Thiosulfativibrio zosterae: one gene and its partner. The protein of the gene in region 2 interacts with the protein of the main gene of each other region in a pairwise test. Links are inferred from orthologs where the notes say so. Each region holds a gene or a part of one and is shown on either strand. Other genes may lie near its edges.

The links.
Region 1: the proteins of THMIRH_RS07995 (region 2) and THMIRH_RS01655 interact in binary tests that used the Escherichia coli proteins (3 or more experiments, as listed by UniProt). The link is inferred for Thiosulfativibrio zosterae from one-to-one orthologs.

The regions. Positions count from the first base shown.
Region 1 is NZ_AP021888.1:423,085-426,280, reverse strand. The notes cover bases 1-2,869. They hold THMIRH_RS01655 (DEAD/DEAH box helicase), read left to right. Parts: upstream 1-745; coding sequence 746-1,993; downstream 1,994-2,869. Other genes in these bases: THMIRH_RS01650 (EI24 domain-containing protein), read right to left, coding at 2,561-2,869; ppnN (nucleotide 5'-monophosphate nucleosidase PpnN), read left to right, coding at 1-726. Also shown: more of THMIRH_RS01650, read right to left, coding at 2,870-3,196. UniProt on the Escherichia coli protein: DEAD-box RNA helicase involved in the assembly of the 50S ribosomal subunit at low temperature. Exhibits RNA-stimulated ATP hydrolysis and RNA unwinding activity. Acts before DeaD.
Region 2 is NZ_AP021888.1:1,737,319-1,740,885, reverse strand. The notes cover bases 255-3,494. They hold THMIRH_RS07995 (Rne/Rng family ribonuclease), read right to left. Parts: upstream 3,116-3,494; coding sequence 455-3,115; downstream 255-454. Other genes in these bases: cysS (cysteine--tRNA ligase), read left to right, coding at 255-304. Also shown: more of cysS, read left to right, coding at 1-254. UniProt on the Escherichia coli protein: Endoribonuclease that plays a central role in RNA processing and decay. Required for the maturation of 5S and 16S rRNAs and the majority of tRNAs. Also involved in the degradation of most mRNAs.

The DNA of each region.
Region 1 (3,196 bases), 1.3 Mb from region 2 along the record:
ACCGAACCTGGCATTATCGCTGCCGAAGCCCCAAATGCCATCGTGAATGAGTTGACCATTTTCCCAGACATTGAAAAACGCCTTGAAGCCTTTGTGCGCCTTGGGCACGGCATTGTTATCTTCCCGGGTGGTGCAGGGACCATGGAAGAAATTCTCTATCTACTCACCATTTTGATGCACCCAGAAAACCAAAACTTACCTTTCCCTGTGGCCTTTACCGCACCCGAAAGTTATCGCAACTATTTTGACTCGGTTTTACGCTTTATTGAGCTGACACTGGGCGCAAGCGCTTGCAGTAAATTTGAAGTGTTTATTGAACAACCTGAAGAACTCGCTGATTTTATGAGCAATGGCTTTGAACGCGTTCGCGAATACCGCAAAAACAACAGCGATGCCTATTATTTCAACTGGAAACTCCACATTCCTTATGAAGTGCAGCAACCCTTTAACCCAACGCATGAAAATGTAGCCGCTCTAAATCTCAATCGAGATCAACCGCCCCATTTACTCGCCAGCCAACTGCGCCGAGCATTTTCAGCGATAGTTGCCGGCAATGTTAAACAAGATGCGGTGCAAATGGTTGCCGAAAAAGGGCCTTTCCATATTCATGGTGACCCTGAAATCATGCGCGAGATGGATAACCTGCTCAAAGACTTTGTTAAACAAAAACGCATGAAATTAGGCGATGCCCACTACGAGCCTTGTTATAAAATAGTCACTGAATAATCTATTAAAGAAGAAACGCATGACATTTGATGAGCTAGACCTAGACGAACCCTTATTGCAAGCCCTGAGAGAAAACCACTTTCACAAACCCACGCCCGTGCAAGCGGCCGCCATTCCTGAAATGCTCGAAGGTCGGGATGTTTTAGCGGGTGCAGCCACTGGCACCGGAAAAACCGCGGCGTTTGTATTGCCCGCTTTACAATATTTGCTCGACCATCCTAGCCCAGCTTATCAAACCAAAGCCCGCATTTTAATGCTGGCGCCCACGCGTGAACTGGCTTTTCAAATTCACAAGGTGGTCAAAGAGCTGGGGGTACATTGCGACATTACCTCTAACATCATCACCGGGGGCTTTGACCTAGCCAAACAAAAAACACACCTCACACGACCTGCCGACATCATCGTCGCCACCCCAGGACGCTTAATCGGCATGGTTGGCGAAGACGCTATCGATTTAAGCGACATTGAAATGCTCATTATCGACGAAGCCGATCGCATGCTCGACATGGGGCAAGGGCCAGATGTGGCGGCCATTATGGATACCTTTGCAGGCGACTTTCAAGGCGCATGTTTTTCAGCAACCTTATCGGGCTCAGGGGTAGAGCGTTTTGCTAATGAGATTTTGGATGAACCAGCCGTTATTCAAGTCGATGCGCCCAACCAACAATCCAGCCAAGTTCAACAGGTGGTTTATTACGCAGATGATAAAACCCACAAAAACGCGCTATTGTTAGCCATATTAAAAGATGAAAGCTGTGTCAGCGCCCTTATTTTCTGCAATAAGAAAGAACGCGCCATCGAATTAAGTGATTGGTTACAAACCCAAGAAATCAGCTCAAGCGCCCTGCATGGCGATCTCGACCAAGCCAAACGCTTAGATGTGGCCACCCGCTTTAAACAAGGTCGCATCAAAGTATTGGTTGCGAGTGATGTTGCGGCACGAGGGCTAGATATACTCAATATCACCCATGTTATCAATTACGACTTGCCTTTCCGTGGTGATGTTTATATTCATCGCATCGGACGCACCGGTCGTGCGCAAGCCGTGGGCATTGCCATAAACCTAGTTGAAGCCCATGATTACCGTCACTTACAGCGCATTGAATTCCACTTACAAACAAAAATTCCTGTGGCAAAGATCAAAGGATTAGAACCTAAAGTCAATCCTAAAAAAGCCGCAGAAACCAAAAAGAAACCCCACAAGAAAAAAATCGCCGCCAAAGCCAAACGCCTAGGCAAAGCGCCCAGCAAGCCTAAAAAGAAATAAATCAGCACATTAAAGAGCCACTCAACAGAGTGGCTTTTTTGTTTAAGACAAAGGCAGGCTAAAGCCTGCGCCCCGAAGTGAGGTGTTTTCAAAGGGGCGAAGGCTTTAGCCTTCTTGAAATTTTGCCCTGCACTCTTGTCACTTTTTTTCTGAAAGGACAAACTGCTCTGTCAGAATATCCAGAGTTCCCTTTGAATCATTTCGTGATGCCCCTTAACGAAAGGACTGGAGAAAAAGTGGCGCTGTTTGAGCGAAGCGAGTTCGCCACTTTCCAGTCCTGAGTTTTAGGGGCATAGAAATGATGAGAGGGTCGACTTTTTGGTTACTTTTTGGGCGAGCCAAAAAGTAACAAGGGCGCGGGGCAAAAGTCCTATTTAAAAATACAAACCTAAAAAGCGACCTTATAACAAGCGTCATAAATAGTGAAAAAGCACTTGAACGCTAGAGGTAAAAATCCAGGAAGGCTAAAGCCTTCGCCCCTTTGACAATTGTTTTCTTTGGGGCGCAGGCTTTAGCCTGCTTGCAATTCCAATCTAAAAATCAATAGCGCGCTATCGTTTGTAGGTTTTACGAAATGTCGGCAGGGTTAGGTCTTTCAAGAGAGAGTTGGTCTAAGTAATAGTGTGACAAAGCAATCACAGCCAACACGGGCGCAAAAAAACTCACCATTGGGAAGACACTCAGGGCGAACAAAATGCCCACTGCCATGGTGGGTTCCCAGTTGGTCATAGGCTTAAGTTTTTCGAAAAGCGGCTCAGGCAAAATGACTTGCCCAACATCTAAGACGATTGAATAGCGAAAAAACATAAAACCGAGCATCCAAAACCAAATCACATTGACCAGTGGAATAAAGAGCAAAGGAATGGTGACGATGAGTAACAGTAACATCAGCAGGCCATATTTAACCAACTTCCAAATCATACCGGCAGTTGTTCCATGACCGCTATAGGCGGTATGCGGATAATGTTTTTGCTGGACGGTTTTCACCAAGGTATCCGTCATAAAGCCGGTAATAATCATGGCAAACAGTAACACCAAATAACTGCCTAAAATAATCCCCAACACGCCAGCAATGACCGTGACTGCCAAGCCAATAAACCACAAAATTAACCCACCAATTAAGGGAATGGCACCGATGGTACTTTCGGCGTGCATTTGCCAAGTTTGCGCATCTTGCACAACCGTGCTTTGCAACACCCAATC
Region 2 (3,567 bases):
CTTTGCGGTGTTGTTCGAGTTGGCTAAAGAGGTTAATAAGCAAAAGGATGGCGCTTTAGGTGCTTTGCTAAAACAATTAGCCAATCAGGTGGGGTTATTACAGCAGGAGCCACAAGCTTTCTTTAAATCTCAACCTTCAGATTCGGATTTGAGTGATGCGGATATTGAAGCGCTGATTGTCGAAAGAGCGGAGGCTAGAAAAGCCAAAAACTTTAAACGCTCAGATGAGATTCGCGATGAGTTGTTGGCGCAAGGCATTGAATTATTAGATTCGGCTGCGGGTACAAGCTGGCGTCGTTCTTAGTTGAATCAATTGTAAAAGCCGTTTCTAAAAAGGCTTTTGCAAACGCCAGATACAAAAAAACCAGGCCAGGCCTGGTTATTTTTTGTGCAAAATTTAAGGTTTTATTCGAAAAACCGCTAACTTTAGGAAAGCGGTTTGCGCACGAATCGCTTAAACTTTTGGCTTTTCTTCTGTATCAGACGTTTCTGCAACGGTTTGCGTCGCTTCTGATATTGGTGCCTCTGGCGTGGTGACTTCAGTTGCAACAACAGCCTCGGTTTCAGCAGGTGCAGAAACTTCTGAGGTTGATTCAACAAGCATTTTAGCAACGGGCTCTGCAACAGCAACTTCAACAACCTGCGGTTCTGTTGCTTGAACAGGCGCTTCAACAACCGTTTCAGTCACAGTTTCAGCTTCTTTAGGCGCTTCGACTGTTTCAGTGGTTTCGGCTGTTTCAACCTGAGTCACCGTTTCTGGCTTTTCAGCAATCACATCGGTAGGCGGTGTCATCGACTCTGCATTTGTAGATTCAACACTTTCAGTGGGAACTGTTTCAGTTGTTTCTTCCATAGTTGAGTGAATTGACAAGTCTGCAGCGCCAGCAGGTGCGCGACGACGACCATTGTAACTGCGGGTGTTATAACGGCTGCGGCGTCTTGGACGGCGTTTGTCACCCTCTTCACCATCGGTGTCTTCTTGATTGTCATCTGTTGAATCTTCAACTTCAACTTTCTCTTCATTTGCCTTGTTGTAACGCGTATTGCGTTCATTAGCAGGGCGTTTTTCAGACGAGTCATCTGTCACTAAAGGTGAGTTGTTGTTTTCCAAGTCTTGTTCCAGAGCTTCTAAGGCTTCAGGTGTTTGAGGCTTACGATTACGACGACTACGACGAGGATTGCTATTGCCTTCTGCAGCATCGTTGCGAGGCGCGTCATTGCGTTCAGGGCGCTCGTTACGATTGCGGTTACGGTCGGTGCGTTCAACCTTCTCTTCAGTATCCGTGTTGGCGTCACCTTCTTGAGAATTGCGGTTGTTATTGCGACGACGATTGCGATCATTACGGTCGTTACGATTACGATTGTTGTTATTGCGAGAGTTGCGACGCACTTCTTTTTGCTGTTCTTCAACCTGGGCTTCTTTTTCTTCAGCGGCGCTGAATAAAGCATTCCAGAGGCGAGTTAGCAAACCAGGTTTTTTAGGCGTTGCAACTTGCGCAACAGCCACTGGGGCTGGGGCGCTCATTTGCTCTATGCCTTTCAATGCAGGCTCTTCTTGTTTTTGTTGAGATTTAGGTTCAGAGAACGCATATTCTTCTTTGGCAATGACTTCTTTCATGGCATAGCTTGCGCCTTCAGGAATATCGTCATTGATGCGTGTGCGTTCAATCAAATATTGTGGCGTTGAAAGATGCTCATTCGGTACGATTAAAATGTGCATTTTGTGTCTATCTTCAATGTGCGTAATTTGGCTACGCTTTTCATTGAGTAAGAAAGTCGCCACATCAACTGGTAACTGTACAGTCACGCGGCGGGTGTTCTCTTTCATAGACTCTTCTTCTAATAAACGAAGAATAGACAATCCTAAAGATTCCACGCCGCGAATCACGCCAACGCCTTTACAGCGAGGGCACACCACTTGAGTCGATTCTTCAATCGAAGGACGCAGTCTTTGACGCGACATTTCTAGCAATCCAAAACGAGAGATTTTGCCGATTTGCACGCGAGCGCGGTCCGACTTTACGGCATCACGCATTTTGTTTTCAACATCTCGTTGGTGTTTGTTGGAGTGCATATCGATAAAGTCGATGACCACTAAACCACCTAAGTCACGCAGGCGTAATTGACGGGCAATTTCGCAAGCCGCTTCCATGTTGGTGTGGAAAGCGGTTTCTTCAATGTCGCCACCTTTGGTCGAACGGCTGGAGTTGATGTCGATCGCCGTTAGGGCTTCGGTGATATCAATCACGATCACGCCGCCAGAAGGCAAGGTGACTTCGCGCTGATAGGCGGTTTCAATTTGTGATTCAATTTGGAAGCGCGTAAATAAAGGCACCTTGTCTTGGTAAGGTTTCACTTTATAAACTTGGTGCGGCATAACATGTTGAATGAATTCACGCGCTTTATGGAACACTTCCATATTGTCGATAATGATTTCACCAATGTCTTGGCGCAGGTAATCGCGAATCGCCAAAATGACGATGTCTGATTCTTGGTGAATCAACATCGGTGCGGCTTTATCGGCTGCGGTTGATTTAATGGCTTCCCAAAGTTGCACAAGGTAGTTAACGCCCCATTGCAATTCTTCAGTCGATTTACCCACACCTGCGGTACGGATAATCATGCCCATGCCTTCTGGCACATCTAGGTCTGACAGAACATCACGCGTTTCACTGCGGTCTTCGCCTTCAATACGACGAGAAATACCGCCCGCTTTGGGGTTGTTTGGCATCATAACCACATAAGGACCGGCCAAAGTGATTTGCGTGGTTAAGGCTGCGCCTTTGTTTCCGCGTTCTTCTTTTTGTACCTGAACAATGATTTCTTGGCCTTCTTTAAGCACTTCATTGATGGTCAGTTTGTGGTCGATGCGACCATTAGGATAGTATTCGTCGGCAAGTTCTTTGAAGGGTAAAAAACCGTGTCGATCTGAGCCATAGTCTACAAAAGCGGCTTCTAAGTGTTGCTCGATGCGCGTGACTTTACCTTTGTAAATGTTGGCTTTTTTCTTTTGGTGGTGGGGGGTTTCGACATCTAGGTCGTAGAGCTGCTGGCCGTCAACCAGCGCGATGCGGGTTTCTTCGGCTTGAGTAGCGTTAATCAGCATTCTTTTCATGCGATTCTCTTTTTAAGTTTGGGGAAGAGTTCGACACTGAGAATAGAGATTTTAAAGGACGGATAGGCAGAGGTGGGGCGTCTTAATGCAGCCTCGTTATGGCGTTTCCATAGCGATGCAACCTGTAAGGTCATCTGTGTCAGGTTGCTTAAATTCGTTTCAAATATGCATTGTTTTTTTCGAGCTTAGACTTTGGTGCCGTCTAAGCTCTTAGCCAAGGTTATGGTCGGATGATGGGCTTTCAATAGTTTCGCATCGGGTTCGGGCATAACCGGGTTTACAACTCGTTTTTCCGTATCACTCATCAATCGTCTTATGTTCCTTACCTTTTGGGCGGCTGCGATTGTGAATGTTTTAAAAAATTCTATTCTTTTGCGACGGTTCTTCGAAGGTTGTCTAATGAGGGCTTGTGATCGCCTTCAATTATTATTTTTATTCTGCGAAGTGGTTTT